One region of the Sphingobacterium sp. BIGb0165 genome, then DNA from elsewhere that is predicted to be linked to it. Evidence: riboswitches for the same ligand, from Rfam matches in the RefSeq annotation. Region 1 holds a riboswitch; each other region holds the start of a gene.
What was found. A riboswitch is a leader RNA that binds a small molecule or an ion and turns the genes downstream of it on or off. The one in region 1 is predicted to bind thiamine pyrophosphate.

Region 1 (5,242 bases):
TTGTCGATTTGTCAACTTGGACATTTCGTGGCTGATTTTTTAAGGAGATCTTTGCCGAGGTAGAAACTTTACCGTGTAGATTATCCTTAACACTTAAGGTAACACCGGCTGATGTGCTGGCATTGACCTCCGCATTGGTTGTTGTAAAGGAAGCCATGTCCACTGAAGTAGAGGAGTTGGCATTTAAATCCAGATTCGTCGCACTTCCTGCAATTTCCTGTCTTGACGAACTTGTTGAATTTACCGTTAGATTCTTTGCACTTACATCAGCCGTTAACCTACTCGAGGAACTTGTCGAAAGTGAAATATCATCGGCAATTAATTTTTTAAGTGTAATTCTGGCTGATGAAGAAACGTTGACAGAAATTTTGCTTGCTTTGATGGTTTCGTTGGTGAAAATCGAGCCACTGGATGAGGCCGAAAAACTTGTCGGAATTTTACTCGAATATACTGTTACACGGTTGTTTCTTGCATTTCTGATCTGTGAATTCCGTTTATATTGTACATGTAATATGCCATTTTTAACATTTGTCTCTATCAGCGATAGGTGCTCTGCATTGTCAGCTTCAACAACAACTTCATTGCGATTGGATTGAACATAGTCTACACGTAGCGATGTCGCCGTTGAGATACCATCCAGAGCGGAAATCTTGCGGGTTTCACGTTCTTGGGCTTGAGCCACGTATAAAAATGAAATAAAGGCGATGGTTAAAATTCTTTTCATGGTTTTGTCTATTAGTAGTTTTTAATTCTATGCTATAATAATTTTTATTTTAATTTCGAAAAACAGCCTCATTTCCTTTCTTACATATATAATAGTGGTGCCAAAATTTAAAAACCATGTAAATAGCTGATAAACATCTTTTTTTACTTTTAGACGTTTTCTCCTATTGCCCATTTTTGAACAACTGGTGTTCGCTATCGAACAATTTAACTGTTGTTTTTGTGGTTACCACATTCTTTTTTCGTAAGCTGCCTGCCAGAAATGATATTCCAATCGGGAAGCTGTTATAAATACTTGTCGCATTTTCTCCCGATTTGTTGCAGTAGTTTGTTCAGAAATTTGATCGACGTAATTTTTGGCTTTGTTCACGCCCTCGGCGAAGTCCTCACCACTATAGGTCTCGATCCATTTGGAGTAGGGGTTTTGGTCGCCACTGGCGATCGAAACGATGTGGTCGCCAACTTCTTTATAAATCCAAAAGCAGGGTAAAGTCGCAGCCATAGCGACTTCAATAGGTTCAAAGGCGGTTACACTTTTTAAAAAATGCACGTAATGGTGGCAAACGGGTTCTATCTTGTTGTCGTCTTTCGGGTCCAGACCAAATTCTTTAAAATAGTCTTCATGAAGCGCTTTTTCGACGATAAGTGCATTGCGTCCAAATTCAAAATAATCCAGGGCTTGTTGATTGTCTGCACTCTTTGCGCCGATAAAAGCTAAAACACGTCCAAATTCCTCCAGGTAGAAAGCATCCTGGCGCATATAGAATTGAAATTTTTCCAGCAGTAGACTGCCATTGCTCAGTTCGGAAATAAAAGGCATTGCTAAGATATCAGCATAAATTGGTCTTATAGCATCCCAGGCTTTATCGCTCCATTTCATGAAAAATAAGTTTAGAAGGGTTGTGGAAATGATTAAGTGGCCCATTTCCTTTGCCAATAACGAGGTCTTTGCTTGCCTTAATTGCGTCGTGGACATAATCTAAAGCAGTAGCGACAGCCTCAGCAAGAGGGAATTGCTGCGCCAACAGGCTCGCTATTGCTGAAGAAAGAGAGCAGCCGGATCCATGTGTATTTTTACTGTCAATTTTTTGTGATTTAAATACCAAAGGTGATGCATGTTGCTGAAAGAGGAGGGAGGTGAGCTCGCTTGTCTGGAGGTGTCCGCCTTTAATAAGGACTGACTGACATCCTTTTTCAAGAAGTTCAATACCCGCTTTTTCCATTTCTTGGACCTCAGCTATAGTTCGTCCAACAAGTACACTGACTTCATCCAGGTTGGGAGTGATAATCGTCGCTTGTGGAAAAAGCAAGTCCATACATGCCTGTATTGTGTCATCATGGATCAATTTGTGACCACTTGTTGACACCATCACGGGGTCAAATACAATTGTTCCGCGGTAATCTTTCAAATAGCTGCTGATCAGTTCGACAAGCTCAATGTTATGAACCATCCCGATTTTGATCGCATCGGGATAAATATCATCGAAGATCGCATCCAGTTGCTCACGCACTGCTTGGGTCGGTATCTCGTAAATATTCCGCACCCCCTGTGTGTTTTGCACTGGTAATGCCGTTAAGACGTTCATGGCATAACATCCAAGGGCTGATATAGTTTTCGTATCGGCTTGGATACCGGCTCCGCCACTGCCATCAAAACCGGCAATACTCAGGACGGTGGGCACTGTATATTTTTTCGTTATGTTCATGTTAATAATTCTTTTAATTGAGCGCTACGCTCTCTTGGATTTTTACTTTGGCAAATTGCCGATACGACCGCAATGGAATCTGCGCCAGACAGCCAGGCACTTGCGCTGGTATCCAGGTTCATGCCTCCGATGGCGATCAAGGGCTTTTCGGTTAAATTCCGTAGCTCACCCAGTCCACTGATTCCCCAGGTTGTAATGGTGTCTGTTTTTGTTTTTGTTGGAAAAATTGGGCTGACTCCAAGATGGTCTACAGCGGCCATCTGTTTGCTGTCAAGTTGTGTCCTATCTTCAAGCGACCAGCCAATTTGAAGACGCTTTCCATATTTTTCCCTTATTTCTATAGGTTGACGATCGTTCTGTCCGACATGTACCCCCCATGCCTCGATTTCAATCGCAATATCCACAGCATCATTGATGATTAAAGGGATTCCGTAACGGTCGGTAATCTGCTTTAGCTTCTTGGCTTTTTCCAGAAACCCTGTCGGCGTTTCGTTCTTTTCGCGTAACTGAATAATATCTACACCACCGATTATGGCTTCTTCGGCAACATGGAGCCAAGATTGTGGGTAGCAGTCCTGTTCGGAGATAACCAGATACAAGGGGTAAGGAAACAGGGGATTAATTGCCATCATGCTTCAAGTTGAGATGCATGCGGATACGCTCTTCATTCAGCAGATAGAGTTCATCATAGAGATTCATCTGTAAGGAACCCGGACCAGCGGATCGCGCTGTAGCCAGCTCACCTGCTAAGCTCAAAAGGGAGACACCGGCGGTCGCTGCTTCAAAAGGATGGTCTGTGACTGCTAAAAATGCACCGATGAGTGCAGTTGCGCTACAGCCAAGTCCGGTAACCTGGGTCATCAAGGGGTGTCCATTGTGCACCTCAGCGGTATGCTGTTCGGACAGGATATAGTCTACCTTTCCGGAGATGCAGATGATAGATCCCAATTGTTCTTGTAATGCTTTACCAAAGCCGATAGCTGCTTTGCTATCTGCGGTGCTGTCTACACCTTTGGTATTGACCTCGTTGAAATTGTAGAGGCTCATGATCTCTGATGCATTTCCCCGTATCACAGTTGGCTTTAACTCCAGGAGGTTTGCCAATAAGTCATTGCGAAAAGCGGATATTCCCGCACCCACAGGATCCAATACCCAAGGGCGGCCAATGTTATTGGCATGTTCCGCTGCAACAAGCATGGACTCGGCGGTAAGTTCACTCAATGTGCCGATGTTAAGTACCAACGACTGGGCAAGATCAACAACCTCGCGCACTTCGGATGGACTGTGAACCATGACTGGGGAAGCTCCAAGAGCAAGGAGCGCATTGGCGGTGCTATTCATCACCACCAAATTCGTAATATTATGTACAAGTGGTTTTTGTCGTCTGACCTGTGCTAACAGATCGATAATTAAATCTTCCATTCCTTTTTGTTCGCTATGTTTGTTGGTGGCTTTGTCAGGAAGAAATGAGACAGATGGGCTGTCCGGTATATTGTAATATACGTAAGCGGTTGCTTTTCCCTACGCCGGTATAAACCGAATCAGGTTCGAAGGGACTATCTCAATTCTATACAGAATACCCCCAAAGCCATATCAAATTTAGACAAAAAAAAGGACTTTTTATAACCAGTGTTTTATTCGGTCCGGGAACAGTAAAAATGACTGCGGGGGCTTAGACTGAAGTAGGGCTTTAGTGACGTAAATTACTGTTTGAGAAATTTGTTTAAATCTTCAGTCTTAGTACCAATATAGTTTATGCTTTCTTCATCAATTTCAAATTTTTTAGTTGTCAAAATTCCATTTTTGTTCAAGTACCCTAATTTGATGTCGACCGAGAAGGGGTAATTAATCTCCTTATACACGTTTGCTTTCTTTTGAAATTTATTGTTATGATAAAACAAAATATCGACACTTCTTTCCGTCGGGGGGAAATCGTATGTAGTATCTAAAAAAGTTTTGTATGATTTTATGTAAACCAATTTGTTGTGACCTATTTTTGAGGAATCAAATTCAATAATTGAATCAATTTTTACGTTTTTTTTCGTTTCCAGGTATTCTTTTCCAGCATTATTTCCAAGCTTCTTTTTTCCGTTAATTTTGTCAAAGAAATCCAACTTGTCAAATTTTTGTTGAATGACAGAATCATTTTTTGACATAGCATGACCTTCATCGAAAACTCCGTTATACCATTTTTCTGGAAAATCGTAGGCTACTAAAAGTGAATCCCCGACTTCGTTGAATTGTTTATCTTCAATACTTGTTTTAATATGCGCATCATCACGGTGTGCATGTTTTGTTGCTTGATTTCCCGAACAGGATACTAAAACTACGATAGAAAATAGTGCAATGTTATTTTTCATCCCTATAAATTATTTGTTCATCAATTATTTTAGATGAAGTTATTATTCATAAATATTTATTTTCAGGTTATTCAGGAGTTCGGTTTACTCGGATCATGCTACCTTCGGCGATTTCATACTTGATCATTTTACTAATGACTACTCGTGTACTATTGGTAAGTTTACCGATATTCATTTTCAGCTGGCAATTCCGTATAGTCAGGTGGGGTATAAGTAACGCGGGCAAAATTTTTCGTCAGGAGTTCCGTATCAACAACCTTTCCACCCTGAAATTTTAGGAATTTTTCCCGCCAAATTTCATTTTTTCGATAGAATTGATCTCCTATTTTAAGGAATTGATGCTCTTTTTCAATGACGTGATAGGCAAAATCAAGCTCCTGATCGATCCTTAGTTCACCTTCAAGACATTTTTCGGTAAACCAGAGATTGATCTGAAACGTGTAGGGTGTATTG
Region 2 (5,242 bases), on a different contig from region 1:
ATGATATTGAACATACCTTCGAAACTGAAGTATTTTAAGATTTTCCAATAATTGAAAAAGGCGACAATCAAATTAAGTTGTCGCCTTTTTTATGTCCTGAACAAACCGGCTATTTTCTTCGAATTAATTTCATTAGCCCATTCTTTTCCAAGAAAAAAGTAATACCAAGCAGTAGCAATAACATCGCGTTTCCGATCCAAATATTACTATGAAAAACCTGAAAACTCAACCAGGAAATCAATAGCCCTACGCTGAGATAGACAGAGATCTTGATCATCTTATAAGGTATGGGATAATACTTCTGGCCCCAGTAAAGTGAAAAAGCTATCATGACTAGATATACTACTGTTGTTGATAAAACAGCACCAACATAGGAATAAGTTGGGATAAGCCACACATTGAGCAGAATTGTAATTAGTGCTCCTATGCCCGAAATATAAATAGCGTAACGTGTATGATCCGTCAACTTATACCAAATCGATAAATTCATATATATTCCTAGTAGCACATAATTGAATAAAAGAATTGGGACAATTTTAAGCCCAGTCCAATATGTTGCGACTTCTTTTTCATTACCCTTGATAAAATATTTCAGCCAATCCAGATTGACTGTCAATCCGACCATTGCGATAACCATAAGGATAACAAAATACTCCATGATTAGTGCATAGGTTTTCGATGCGTTCTGGTTTTTTGAATATGAAAAGAAGAAAGGTTCTGCCCCTAGTCTAAAAGCTGTAACAAATAAGCTTAAAAATACGGCCAATTTAGCAACTGCACCATATATACCTAAATCATCTTTCCCCGCCTCCCCTGGCACCAATTTCAGAAAGAACATTTTGTCTAGATTCTCATTAATAATAAATGAAATATTAGCGACTAAAATTGGGAAGCTATACTTTAACATTTCATTCATTAATCTTTTATCTAGGCTGAATCGGAAAGTTAACAATTCAGGCAGTAATAGAATTAATGTAACAATACTTGCGAAAAGATTGGAAATAAAGACATAACCAATCCAACCTTCTTTAAACCATGTTCCAGCAAAATCGGCCCAAAAAGTATATTTATGTACCCAATCCGGTAAGAATAAAATAAAGAACAAATTTGAAATCACGGTAATACCAATATTGACAAATTTCAGTGCACTATACTTATAAGGTCTCCCTTCCGCACGTAATTTTGTAAATGGTATGACAGCAAGCGCATCTGCAACGAGAATAAATGCGAAGTATTTGATATATTTCTCATAAAGAGACACATCTCCACCATCCGCAAACCATGAAGCAATAGGTCTTGTGAAAACAAATACAGACAACAGTAATAAAGCGGAGGTAATTAAAGTAATAAAGAAGCTATTATTGTAAACTTTATTCTTATCCTGTGGTTCAACTTTCTGTAAATACCGGAAATAAGTTGTCTCCATTCCAAATGCTAGAATAGCATTCAGCATGGACATCCACGCATAAAAATTAGAATAAATTCCATAGATCGCCGCATCCTTGAATTTACGGAGATAGAGTGGTGTCATCAGGAATCCTATCATTCTTGAAACGATAGTAGTCACACCATAGATAACGGTATCGCTGAGAAATTTCTTTATTGTTGACACTAGGCTTAGGATTGGACTCTTTTAATCACTTCAAAATTAGAAAAGCCCTTCAGCTCACCTTCCTTAACTTCAACAGCTTCAACATTTGCATCCTCTGGACCTTCCTGGCAGAAGTCCATCATTGAATCGAGTGCAAAATCGTCACCTTCAGCTTCAATATAGACAGATCCATCTTTTTGATTGACAACAAAGCCTTTTACACCAACCTGATCTGCAACAGCTTTGGCCGTCAATCGAAAAAAGACTCCCTGTACTTTACCCCTTATTGAAATATTCAAATGTTTCATAAGAGCAAAAGTACAGAAGTTTTTGTGGAATTAAATACTATGCTAAACGTTTGATTTTAACTTTATCTGTCAAACGCATGTGTTCCATACCTTGGAGCAAAACAATTCCCGGCTTTTTACCTACTTCCAGAGATCCATATTTATCTTGGATATTCAACGCAACAGCCCCGTTGATTGTAGCCCATTGAATGGTTTGCAAGAAATCCAAATCTTCGAAATGTTCATGCAATGCCTTCAACTCTTCCAATACTGAAAGTGTATCGTTCGATGCCAAACTATCCGTTCCGATAACTAATGGTTGTCCAGCATTTATAAAATTATGAATTTTAGGTAAAGCACCTTCGATATATAAATTTGCTTTTGGACACAAACACCACACAACGTCCCGATCCATACGCTCCACAAAATCCAAATCTTTTAATGAAGTATACGTGTTATGAACTAACAACAACTTATTCGGATAAGGCAAATAAGGTAAATAAGACTGGATCGAATTCCGGGCTTGCGCTTTAATAGAATCTGCATTTTTTCCGATACTCTTATAGAAGTCCAGGAACTCACCTGTCTTGTATCTAAACAATTTATTCTCTTCGTCACTCTCCTGATTATGAATACTAATGATGTTCGTCTCAGGGACAGCTTTTTTGAATTTTTTGAAAAGAGCTTTTGAACAGGAATAAGGTGCATGTGGCGTAATCGACACATGGCCATTTCTGAATTCTTGCGTCAACGATTTCGCTTCTTTTAATTTAAAATCAGCTTCCTCAGGCTCAACACCAATAACTTCTACAAACGTATGATAAAGTATTTGCGATTCCTCCTTCAGTGTAGAAGAGTTATCTGTATTCACATGATCGCCGACAGCTACAATACCATTTTCATACATCTCTTTATCCGCCTTTGCCATTGCATCATCCATTTTCTTCATTGAAGCACTGCGTGAAGTCATCACCTGACTCAAGAAATTCGGCAGACCGGTACCTTTGGGTACTACACCTTTCATATGTGACAATTCAAGATGGCAATGGGCGTTGATAAAACCTGGAATAATAACGCCATCATACCTTTCGATCTTGACTTTATCATTCAAAGTAAACGATGCGGGGTCGTAAATACCCTGAATTACCCCCTCTTCATCTACCGCCACAATACCATCTTTTATTGGCATTGAAGTGATCGGTAGAATATAATTTGCGCTTAAATATTTTAACATTTTATCTCCTCACTCTCAAATTAGTAATTAAAAATTTTTGACCGATATGAATACATACTAACAGTAGAAAACTCTATGCCAAGGTACCTAAAAAGAACAATAAATACCAAAAACAAGCCTAAACGTAAAACTTTAAACCATAAGGAAATTTTAACAAATTTTTAACTAGACTGTTCTTTTGTCAAAAAACACATCATGTTATACCATTTCGATTTTAATGTATATATTCGCATCATCGAATAGGGGTGCCTTGTTTTGTCAGAAACACAAATAAGGGCTGAGATTATACCCAACAGATTAAGTTCTGTGCACCTGATCCAGGTAATGCTGGCGGAGGGAGAGGTTAGTTAAATAGAACGATCATAGTGACCCCTTTCTATGATTTGTTTAACTTAAACAAAATACATCAACATGATCAAATTTTTGATTTGTAGCGCTTTAGCTACTGTTTCTATCCAAATTGCTGTTGCTCAGCACAATTTGACGATTAAGACCGTAGACAGGAACACACAAAGGCCGCTACAAAATGCATCTGTATCCCTGGATGGACAGGCTTCTTTTACAACCAAATCGGACAAAGACGGTCTGATCAAATTGTATAATATCCAGAAAGGGAAGCATTCTGTTCAAGTTTCTTTTATAGGATATCAAACCTGGACCCAAAACCTAAATATTGAGCATGATATGGAATTGACTGTCCAACTTGATCCTAAAACAATTCGAACAGAAGAGGTACTCGTTGTATCTACCAGAGCTAAAAAGAATGCCCCAACAACATTCAAGAATATCTCAAAAGAAGAGATTTCCCGAAATAATCTGGGGCAGGATATCCCCTATCTATTGAATCAAACACCTTCTGTCCAGGTCAACTCCGATGCAGGAGCCGGCATAGGATATACAAACATGACCATTCGGGGATCTGACAACCAGCGCATCAATGTAACTCTTAATGGAATTCCACTAAATGATGCTGAAAGCATGGGCTCATTCTTTGTCAATCTTCCTGATTTCGCATCATCTACTGAAAGCATTCAAGTACAACGGGGGATTGGAACCTCAACAAATGGCGCTGGTTCTTTCGGCGCCTCGTTAAATATTCAATCAAATACTCTAGCCGAAAAACCCTATACCGAACTTAACAATTCATTTGGATCTTACAACACTTGGAAAAATACAGTGAAGCTAGGTACAGGATTGATCAACGACAAGTTTGCTTTCAATGCCCGGTTATCAAGGATTAGCAGCAATGGCTATATCGAAAGAGGCGCCTCAGACCTACAATCTTTTTATATCGACGGGGGCTACTACGGTAAGAAACACATTTTAAAAGGAATCGTATTCTGGGGGAAAGAAAAGACATATCAGGCTTGGAACGGGGTACCAGAACCCTTGATCACAGGGGACAGATCCCGTATGGACGATTATGCAGATTATGGGTTAGAAATAGCTGGAAAAGAAAAGGACCGTTTTATGAATGCAGGAAGGAACTATAACCTATATACCTACAAAAATCAAACGGACAATTATACACAGAAGCATCACCAACTTCATTACACCAATATCCTCAGCGACAAGCTTACGCTAAATACCGCACTACATTATACAAGAGGCTATGGTTACTATGAGGAGATGAGACCAGCCGATAAGTTAAGTAAATATGGTTTACCAGATGTCATCATTGGCCAGGACACCATAAAAAAAACAGATCTAGTCCGCAGAAGATGGCTTGACAATTACTTTTATGGTATGACCTACGCTCTTAATTACAAACCCAATGAGCAACTTGAAATTATTTGGGGTGGTGCATACAATCAATATCGAGGAAAACATTATGGTGAAGTAATCTGGGCACAGTATGCCTCAACGGGATTTATAGATGACAAATATTACTTTGGAAAATCGCAAAAAAATGACTTCAGCAATTTTCTAAAGGTCGATTACAAATTGGATAAATGGATTTTAATGGCCGACGTGCAGTACAGAAATGTAGACTACCACATGTATGGCGATGATGATAAGGTCAAAAACTACAATTACCACCCAAAATTCAATTTCCTAAATCCCAAGGCGGGAGCAACCTATCTATTAAATGATCATGCAAATATCTATGCTTCCTATGCTTTCGCACAA
Region 3 (5,242 bases), on a different contig from region 1:
ATTAGTAAAATTTATAATCCACTGAACAGAAAACCGACGTATTTGCTTGATAAAAGAGAGCAGTAAGTCTGGTAAAAATAAACAGTAAGCTCAATAAAAGAAAACGATAATTTGACTATTGACAATTTAATCGTACAAATCTGCTTTAAATAGGTCTATCATTAACGGCCTTTGTTCTGTAGTCAGTAAAAAAAAATAAGCGCTCAGATTTCGATATTGAGTCCATCATACCTGATGAAAACAGGTTACAATATCCTAATTGGTCAGGGCGAATGGAGCTTACTTTTACGCATAATATTAATAGACAAAAAGTTAGCAAAGAAAAGCGGAATGACGCAAATTATAAAAGCGGGGACGTTAAAAAACAAGAGAGATATACGCCAGAAATTCCCCACTCAAAAGTTTAAATTTTATAGCAAAGATTATTTGTAAGATCTAGAAAATAGTATATCTTTGCGACACGTCCCCGTAGTTCAATGGATAGAATTTCAGATTCCGGTTCTGACGATATGAGTTCGAATCTCGTCGGGGACACTTCCTATTTAACAATAAAAAGACGATCAATTGATCGTCTTTTTTATTTAACAATTATAACTCCATGCTCTTCAAAAATCTCCAGCTAAAATTCTATTGCAGCATGCTTGCCTAGCCCGACGTTTAGGACAAATTCTTTTGCAGCAATTTATGTTGAGATGCCGTAAATATATTCCGAAACAAAATATTGATTTCATTGTCAGCGGCTGCGCCCGAAATCCCCGTATGGGGATAGAGTTTAATGACATTGGACAAAATAACCTCCACAAAGTCTCTACTTTCTATCGCTATACGCTCATATAATGAGGTATTATCAACCTTATCCTTGAGATTCTCCCAAGAACGAGTCGCAAGCTCCAGGATACTATTTTCCCTAGCTGTATAGTCCTGCTGCATTTCATCTAATTTCCGAAAAGCAGTTTTACTTTCCATTTGCTCCCATTTCCCCTGATTGGACTTCAATACAAATAACTTCTCGATCAGATCCAAAAACCGATGGTACATCCCCATAAAATTCACCAATAAGGTCAACTCCGCAAATGGCATAAAAGGGTATTGATAGAGCAGCTCAGGTCGTGTACTTTTTGAGGCATCAATAAAAAAAGACTGGTTTTCGTCTACCTGTATATTATCTAGTGAAAAAGAATGCGATGCCGTCGCCTCAAGGCCGAAAGTATCCCAATCGTAATGAATCAATGCAAATTCACGCGCGACAAAGAAAGATTTTACAAGTGGATTTCCATCCTGATCCAACAGTTGTTGTCCATCCGCCTGGATATAGGCGTTCAAGGTAAAATGTGTCAGGTGGGGTGCTCCAGTAGCATATTTCCAAAGCCCTTTCAAGCGATAAGACTTGCCCTCACGCTCAGCGATGCCTGCAATCTGCCCACTTCCGCCAAAACATACCTGTTTTGAAGTGAAAATATCCTGCCCAACTTCAGGATCAATAAAACCAACAAAAAGATTCGCTCCCGCACATAAAGTTACCGTCCATGCCAATCCGCCATCCTGGTAGGCTAGCTCCTTCAACAGGGAAAGCCCGCCAACCAGATCCAGCCCCAAGCCATTCAGAGATTGTGGTACCCAGATTTTAAACCACTTGTTCAGGTATATCAGTTCAAGCTGCTCATCAGACAAACTCTTTTGCTGAATTGCTTTACGTTGCTGATCTTTTAGAACAGCGATAGCTGCATCAGTCAGTTGTATATTTTTTTTCATCACTTAATATTCTCCGCCAATTAAAATAGCCACTAAAAGCCATCACAAATAAAAATAAGGTTAAACCAGCATAAAGGAATAGACCTTTGTGTATAAGCAAGGGAATTGCCATCAGGTTACTGATGTTCAATAAAATCCAATTTTCAAGTTTACGTTTTGCCAATAGCCACATCCCCGCCCAAGCTGTACAGGAAACAAAAGAGTCCCATAACGGAACATCCGAATCAGTTAAATGCACCAGACCAAAATAGAACAATAGGAAACCGACTACACAGATAAAACCAACAATCTGCCAATCTCGGGCTGTACTACGACTGATCGGTACGATCGTATCACTGCTATATTTCCAATAGATCCAACCATAGATGCTCATCACCAGATAATAGAGATGCAACAAGATTTCTGCATATAATTTTGCATGGAATAATACATATACTGATATGATAATTCCTATTATCCCAAAGAGGTAATTGATCGATTTATTTTGCCTTGAAAACCAAACCTGCAAGATACCAAAACATACCCCCAGCCATTCCGCTATGGTGGCTTGTTGCATTTGCTGAATAAAAGCCTCGAAAATTGTATCAGAAGTCATTCAATTGTTTATTAGTTCGTGTAATTACATAATAAACTTATGAGCGGAAAAAACGGATGTTTTTATTGAAATTAAAATCCCTACGCCAGCATTATCCGGATCAGGTATATAAAAGCGATTGCACAAGGTCGTACAATCGCTTTTATTGGGTATAATCTCAGCCCAGATGACATTGTCATTTCCGAGCACCCCATAAGTATATTGTTTATTGAAATTAATCTATATCAATTAATTTTAACGCTTTATGCGTACGGATACGCGTCTCTCTACAAAGCTCAGCATCATCATTTAATGCTTTGCCATGCGAAGGAATCATCTCGCGTAATTTCTTGCGGTATTCATCTGATTTAGCACGCTCAGGGAAACATTTCTTCAATAGACTGATCATGATCGCCACCGAAGTTGATGCACCTGGAGAAGCTCCCAATAGCGCAGCGATAGAACCGTCTGCACTTGAAACCACTTCTGTACCAAACTCCAAAATTCCACCTTTCTTCTCATCCTTTTTAATCACCTGAACACGTTGACCGGCTTTCTCAATAACCCAATCTTCCAATTTAGCTGTTGGCATAAATTGTTTCAGAGACTCCAATTTATCTTTAGGAGATTTCATGACTTCCGTGATCAGATATTTGGTCAACGGCAAATTGTCAAGTCCTGCCGATAACATCGGACGGATATTGGATAATTTGATCGATGCAGGTAAATCAAAATAAGAACCTTGCTTCAAGAATTTGGTTGAGAAACCAGCATAAGGACCGAAAAGTAAGGCTTGTTTTCCATCGATATAACGGGTATCTAAGTGCGGTACAGACATCGGTGGCGCACCAACAGATGCTTTACCATAGACTTTAGCATGGTGCGTATTGATAATTTCTTCGTTTATGCATCTCAACCATTGCCCTCCCACAGGGAATCCACCATAACCTTTTGCTTCGGGAATACCAGATTTCTCCAGCAATAACAAGGAGTGACCTCCAGCGCCGATAAACACAAACTTCGCTTTTAGCTCTCTCTTTACCCCTGTTTTCAGATCTTTCACTTCGATTTCCCAACGGCCATCGTCTTCACGTTCGATATCAACAACTTCGTGGTTTAAGGAAATTGAAATATTTTCTTTGTTTGCTAGGTTATTAATCAAATCACGTGTCAATGAACCGAAATTCACATCGGTACCTAAATCCATCTTGGTTGCAGCGATTTTCTCACTTGCATCCCGCCCTTCCATCATCAAAGGAATCCATGACTTCAATAGCGTTGCATCTTCGGTATATTCCATGCCTTTGAACAAGGTTTGGGTGTTCATTGTTTCCCATCTTGTCTTCAGGAATTTCACATCTTTTTCACCAAAAACCGCACTCATATGGGGAATGCTACGGATAAAGTTCTCCGGTTGGGCAATAATACCCTTATCAACCAAGTACGACCAAAACTGCTTAGAAACTTCAAATTGCTCAGCAATTTTAACAGCTTTATCAACTTTTACCGAACCATCTTTTTGTTCCGGTGTATAATTCAATTCGCACAAGGCCGAGTGACCTGTACCAGCATTATTCCAAGCGTCAGAACTCTCAGCCGCCACAACATCCAAACGCTCGAGAATTTCAATATTAACGTCTGGGCTTAATTCATTGATTAGAGTACCCAAAGTAGCACTCATAATCCCGGCGCCGATTAGAACAACGTCAACTTCTTTATTTGATTTTTTGCTCATGTTTTTGTGATTGATGCAAATTTAATATAGTTTTTGGTAAACCCCCAAGTCTTTTGTCAAAAAACTGTACTTTTTAGAAACACTTATTCAAAAATACCATTGATTTATTAAAATAATCCTAAGCATAACCGAAATTCCACTTTTTCCAGTTTTCTAAGGCCATACATAGGATATCGTTCATCGATACGGCAATAAATAATCCAAAATAAGACAAAAGCCCATTGCTTTTTGAATCGTTATTTATCGAAAGATTTTGTGTTATAATATAGTTTTAACATTTTTGCAAAAACATCAACGAATAACATTACACTCTTATATGAAACTACTTGAAGGAAAAATTGCTTTGGTAACTGGAGCATCAAAAGGAATTGGAAGAAAAATTGCGGAAGTGTTTGCACAACACGGCGCCAATGTTGCTTTCACTTACCTTTCGTCTGTAGAAAAGGGACAAGCGCTAGAAAAAGAGCTTCAAGCCTACGGAACAAAAGTAATCGGCTACCGTTCTGATGCTTCGAAATTTGAAGAAGCAGAACAATTAATCAATGCAATCGTTGCAGATTTTGGAAGCCTGGATATCGTAGTCAATAATGCCGGCATCACAAAAGATGGTCTGCTCATGCGTATGACGGAAGAAAACTGGGATGACGTCTTAAACGTCAACTTGAAATCCGTATTTAATGTTACAAAAGCTGCTTCAAAAATAATGATGAAAAACCGTAAAGGTTCTTTCATCAATATGTCATCCGTTGTTGGCGTCCAAGGGAATGCTGGTCAATCAAATTATGCTGCTTCCAAAGCTGGTATCATAGGATTCACCAAATCCATTGCTAAAGAATTGGGTTCACGTAATATTCGTGCAAATGTTGTCGCTCCCGGATTTATCCGTACAGAAATGACAGATATATTGGATCCTAAAGTGATCGCGACATGGGAAGCTGGAATTCCTTTGAAACGTGCTGGATCTCCAGAAGATGTAGCCAATGCCTGTCTTTACCTTGCATCTGATTTATCCGCATACGTCACTGGACAGGTTCTTCCTGTTGATGGTGGTATGTTGTAAAATATATCAAACACTGGTGTCCTAAAGTCGACACCAGTGTTTTTCTATAATTATTCCGAATACCAAAATTCGCCCGCAGACGCTTTTACATTATTCCGACTCTCCAGCTTTGGCTTTGCTA
Region 4 (5,242 bases), on a different contig from region 1:
GGCATCTGCAATTGCACCAGGACGTAGACCGTCACCCAGAGAAAAAGCAACATCATACTGTTTCATGATCTGACAGATTTCTTCAAAATGGATATAGAGGAAGTTTTCCTGATGATGAAAAAGACACCATTTAGCCATAATGGATCCACCTCTTGATACGATTCCGGTCACCCGCTGTGCTGTTAAATGGATATAACGCAAGAGAACCCCTGCATGTATTGTGAAGTATGACACACCCTGTTCGGCCTGCTCGATCAGTGTATCCCGAAATATTTCCCAGGTGAGATCTTCGGCAACACCTTTGACCTTTTCCAGCGCTTGATAGATCGGAACTGTACCTATTGGAACAGGTGAGTTGCGGATAATCCATTCGCGGGTTTCGTGGATATTTTTGCCTGTAGAAAGGTCCATGATCGTGTCAGCACCCCAGCGGCAGGCCCAAACAGCTTTTTCAACCTCTTCTTCAATACTTGAACTCACGGCACTATTACCGATATTGGCATTGATCTTTACCAAAAAATTGCGACCGATAATCATCGGTTCACTTTCCGGATGATTAATATTATTGGGGATAATTGCTCTACCAGCAGCGATCTCCTCACGCACAAACTCTGGCGTAATATATTTTCCGACAGTTCTGGCACCGAAATTTTCGCCCGGATGCTGATGATCCATGCCTGGTGTGCTATCAGCAAGCTGCTCTATCCGTTGATTTTCACGAATGGCAACATACTCCATCTCTGGTGTAATGATACCCTTTCTTGCATAATGTAATTGCGTCACATTTTTACCTGGCGCAGCAACTTTAGGTTTATGGCTGTAAGCAAACCGAAGTTCGTCCAATGTGGTATCTGCCAGACGTTTTTGACCATATTGCGAACTGATGCCTTCAAGTTGTATGACATCCTCGCGGTCAAGGATCCACTGATCACGAAGACGGGGAAGTCCTTTACGGATGTCAATATCTTGTGTTCCATCTGTATATGGGCCAGAAGTGTCATAAATGCTGATGGGCGGGTTGACTTCGATCTGTCCATTGCTCAATTTGGTCGGACTCAATGAAATCTGACGCATGGCCACCTGAATAGGGAAGAGTGTACCGGGAACAAAGACTTTGGTTGAATTTGGAAAGGGGGTTTGTGTGATTTTTTCTGATGTCATGTTAATGGGGAATTAGGTATATTGAATTGAATATGCTCCATACGATATTATCCGCCTTGTGTAGCAGTTATGAGTAGGATATGATCATTGGGTTGTAAAACTGTTGCGGTCCAGTTGTCTTTGGGAACAACGCAGTTGTTGAGGGCCACGGCAATACCTTGGGTTTTACCGGATAGTTCCGTCTGTAAAAGTTCGGCTAGAGAGCTCGGAGCAGGGTCGAAAAATCGGATTTGATGATTGATTGTAAGTTCCATTCCTTTTATTTTTTTGGTAAAACTTTAGGAATGGCTACAACAAGATACAGTAATGTATCTAGAAGATAGCTTACTTTTCCCTACGCCAGTATGATCTGGATCAGGTTATAAGGGTAAAATCTCAGTCCGCATATGCAGACACCCCTAAAGTCGAGACTAATATAGGATTATTTTGATGAATAATCCAAAATATTGCTGTTAATTTTCAGCAACGAGGTAGCAGGACAGTACAGTTTAATTATTTTGATAATAATTGATATATTCGTTTTTAAATCAACTAAAACAATTTAACACTTTTGTATTCCTGTTGAATGCGCGCATTGTCACCTAGAATATGACCTAAATGCTATGATAGGAAATATAAAAAGTTGAACGAAGTATAAACTAAACATGCGAAAAATTTTACTGATGACGATACTGTGTGTAAGCACAATACTGTATGCACAAAAACAAAAAGAATGTCTGCCAATTGAACTACGCTGTGAGCATCTTGTGAATCCATTGGGTGTGGATAAATCAAATCCCCGTTTAAGTTGGCGACTGGCCGATAAACGACAGGGGGCGAAGCAATCTGCTTATCAAATCTTGGTAGACACGGATTCAATAGCATTGGTGAAAAATAAAGCTAACATCTGGAATAGCGGAAAGCAACTGAGCTCGGTTATGTTGATTCAATATAGTGGCACTAGCTTGAAACAGCAGACAAAGTACTATTGGAAAGTTCTTGTCTGGGACAAAAATAGTAATGAAAGTACATCTTCCATCGCCTCATTTGAGACCGGTATGATGGGGATGGAGAACTGGAAGGGAAAATGGATCAGTGATAATCAGGATATTCACGAGCAGGAAGCACCGTATTTCAGAAGAGCATTTAAAACGACCAAACCGATTAAGTCTGCCCGCGCCTATATTGCTGTGGCGGGACTTTACGAACTTTCTATAAACGGCAAAAAAATAGGTGACCATCGTCTGGATCCGATGTATACCCGATTTGATAGACGTACACTATATGTGGTGGAAGATGTGACCCGTCAGATCCAGCAGGGAAACAATGCAGTTGCCGTAGTTTTGGGGAATGGCTGGTATAATCACCAACCATTGGCGGTATGGAATTTTGACAAAGCCCCTTGGCGTAATCGTCCCACATTTTGTTTGAACCTGCGTATTGTCTATCAGGATGGTAGTGAAGAAACGCTAATTACAGATCAACAATGGAAGACGGCGGCGGGACCTATCCGTTATAATAATATCTACACTGGCGAGCATTATGATGCCCGTCTGGAGATGCCGGGATGGGATACTCCACAGTTTGACGATTCACAGTGGCATGCCATTCAGTATCGGAACCCACCCTCTACACATATTGTCTCGCAGCAGATGGTACCCATACGCCTGGTTCGATCCTATTCGCCGAAATCGATGAAAAAGATGGATGAGAAAACCTACGTCTTTGACATGGGACAGAATATGGCCGGGGTGACAAAGATAAAGGTTAGTGGTAAGGCGGGGACGGTGATCAAAATCAAGCATGGTGAACGATTACAGGAAAATGGACGCTTAGATTTGTCCAATATTGATGTATATTATCGTGGGAATAAAGACCTGGAGCCCTTTCAGACCGATATCTTGACGCTGAGTGGCAGAAGAGAGGACGAATTTATGGCGAAATTTGGTTATAAAGGCTTTCGCTATGTCGAAGTAAGCAGCAGCGAGCCGATTGTATTGGATGAATCCGCTATTACGGCTTATTTCATGCATAGTGATGTAGGTCCAATTGGCCAGCTGAAAACTTCATCCCCCTTAATAAACGGTTTATGGGCGGCAACCAATAATGCCTACCTGTCCAACTTGATGGGTTATCCCACGGATTGTCCGCAACGGGAGAAAAATGGCTGGACTGGCGATGGTCATCTCGCAATCGAAACAGCCTATTATAATTTTGACGGCATCACTGTCTATGAGAAGTGGATGGCAGACCATCGGGACGAACAGCAGGAAAATGGTGTGTTGCCTGATATCATACCAACAGGAGGCTGGGGCTATGGTACAGCAAATGGCTTGGACTGGACAAGTACCATTGCCATTATTCCTTGGCAAACTTATTTGTTTTACGGCGATGCCAGCTTGCTAGCTGAATGTTATGAAAATATCAAACGGTATGTGGATTACGTGGATGGAATCAGTCCCAATGGCTTAACAACCTTCGGTCGTGGAGATTGGGTGCCGGTCAAATCGCAATCTAATCTTGAGCTTACCTCATCGGTGTACTTTTACGTCGACGCGACAATTTTGGCATCCGCAGCAAAAATGTTTGGAAAAACAGCTGATCAGCAGAAATACGAAATGCTGGGCAGGAAGATCAAAGATGCCATCAATGCGAAGTTTTTGGATCGTTCAAAAGGGATCTATAGCACTGGAACACAGACAGAGTTGAGTGTGCCCTTATATTGGGGCGTAGTGCCAGAAGAGATGAAAGCCAAAGTTGCAGCCAATTTAAATAGCAGGGTAGAAGAGACCAATTTTCACTTAGATGTTGGCGTATTGGGGGCAAAAGCACTTCTGAATGCCCTCAAAGATAACGGCTATGGTGAGACAGCTTATAAAGTTGCGGTACAGGACACCTACCCCTCTTGGGGATGGTGGATCGTCAATGGGGCGACCACATTGCTGGAAAACTGGGATCTGAAAGCAACCAGAGATATCTCTGATAATCACATGATGTTTGGTGAGATCGGTGGCTGGTTTTTTAAATCCATTGGCGGTATCCTGCCAGATCCAATACAGGCTGGTTTCAAACATGTATTATTAAAGCCTATTTTCCCAAAGGAACTCAAGGAGTCTTCTATTACTTACAATTCGCCTTATGGAAACATTGTATCCAATTGGAAGGTAAGCGGAAACAAGGTCGAATATCAGGTAGAGATCCCGCCAAATGCCACGGCTACGTTTTATCCACCAGCAAATATTCGCGATGGCAAAGTAATCCAATTGGAGGCAGGGAGACATCGAATGGATTTGGAATTGAAATAATTGGTCTGGTTAGCAGTCTTTTTGAATAATTGAAGAAATCTATAAACTATTATCATTTGTTGAGCATTTCTTCGTATTGTCTTCGGACCTTATTCGGATTACTGGCGGTGCGGACCAAGTTGGGTATCGATGTTGATCAGATGTTGACCAAACAATTCCTGCTCAATATCCGGTATTAGTCTGCTTGAAGTAGGCTTCTGATCTGGCTGTTAGCGAATATGGTACGCTTTTGATACGAAGAAAAAGGGGCTTAAGGAAGAAGAATATACAAGCTTACGATTGTACTTATGGGGATGGTTAGATTATCATAGCCATCTTTGCTCATTGCTTCAGCGAGTGTAGCCATGAGTGCAATCGCAGCTATGATAGTAAGTTCCTGAAAGCCGAGATTCGAATCATGCGTGTATTTCCAGATCAAAAAAGCCACAATAACTGCACTGATAAAGAAAACAATAGATCCTAACATAGTCTTTTTTGCGCCAAGGATCATATAGGAGCCCAATGGCCATTTTTTGCCAGATAATGCGGCCATGGGATCGCAGATAGCTAAGGTAGCTAAAGGTAGATAATAGAAAATATATCGATCATCCAGATAGGCCTGAGTCAGAAAGCAAAGATACACTGCGGCAGGATAGGCAAGGCTACCTGCGGATTTCCGGTCAATCGCATGTATAGATCGCAATAAATTAAATTTTAGGGATAAGACCAAAATCACGGCAAATAATCCACAAAGCAACAATACGGACCAATGACTTATAAGTAAAATAGGGAATAACAGTGAAATAATGCCCGTGCCC

Region 2: it holds a riboswitch for thiamine pyrophosphate, as region 1 does, so the genes downstream of both, M2408_RS22240 (TonB-dependent receptor) here and thiM (hydroxyethylthiazole kinase) in region 1, are expected to answer to the same signal.
Region 3: it holds a riboswitch for thiamine pyrophosphate, as region 1 does, so the genes downstream of both, pnuC (nicotinamide riboside transporter PnuC) here and thiM (hydroxyethylthiazole kinase) in region 1, are expected to answer to the same signal.
Region 4: it holds a riboswitch for thiamine pyrophosphate, as region 1 does, so the genes downstream of both, thiS (sulfur carrier protein ThiS) here and thiM (hydroxyethylthiazole kinase) in region 1, are expected to answer to the same signal.

What each region holds. Positions count from the first base shown of each region.
Region 1 is NZ_JANUEB010000005.1:405,592-410,833, forward strand. It holds gene M2408_RS13655 (DUF2807 domain-containing protein) at 1-724, opposite strand, end outside; gene tenA (thiaminase II) at 950-1,603, opposite strand; gene thiD (bifunctional hydroxymethylpyrimidine kinase/phosphomethylpyrimidine kinase) at 1,587-2,429, opposite strand; gene thiE (thiamine phosphate synthase) at 2,426-3,061, opposite strand; gene thiM (hydroxyethylthiazole kinase) at 3,048-3,851, opposite strand; TPP riboswitch at 3,931-4,023, opposite strand; gene M2408_RS13680 (hypothetical protein) at 4,133-4,789, opposite strand; gene M2408_RS13685 (VanW family protein) at 4,951-5,242, opposite strand, start outside.
Region 2 is NZ_JANUEB010000010.1:165,854-171,095, reverse strand. It holds gene dusB (tRNA dihydrouridine synthase DusB) at 1-38, shown strand, start outside; gene M2408_RS22255 (lipopolysaccharide biosynthesis protein) at 110-1,612, opposite strand; gene M2408_RS22250 (acylphosphatase) at 1,618-1,899, opposite strand; gene M2408_RS22245 (amidohydrolase family protein) at 1,937-3,112, opposite strand; TPP riboswitch at 3,344-3,469, shown strand; gene M2408_RS22240 (TonB-dependent receptor) at 3,524-5,242, shown strand, end outside.
Region 3 is NZ_JANUEB010000003.1:350,368-355,609, reverse strand. It holds gene M2408_RS08035 (phenylacetate--CoA ligase family protein) at 1-66, shown strand, start outside; tRNA gene M2408_RS08030 (tRNA-Arg) at 463-534, shown strand; gene M2408_RS08025 (acyl-CoA dehydrogenase) at 658-1,752, opposite strand; gene pnuC (nicotinamide riboside transporter PnuC) at 1,727-2,347, opposite strand; TPP riboswitch at 2,408-2,550, opposite strand; gene M2408_RS08015 (malate:quinone oxidoreductase) at 2,562-4,061, opposite strand; gene fabG (3-oxoacyl-[acyl-carrier-protein] reductase) at 4,378-5,121, shown strand.
Region 4 is NZ_JANUEB010000001.1:287,720-292,961, forward strand. It holds gene thiC (phosphomethylpyrimidine synthase ThiC) at 1-1,161, opposite strand, end outside; gene thiS (sulfur carrier protein ThiS) at 1,209-1,415, opposite strand; TPP riboswitch at 1,476-1,571, opposite strand; gene M2408_RS01230 (alpha-L-rhamnosidase) at 1,806-4,445, shown strand; gene M2408_RS01235 (phosphatidate cytidylyltransferase) at 4,696-5,242, opposite strand, start outside.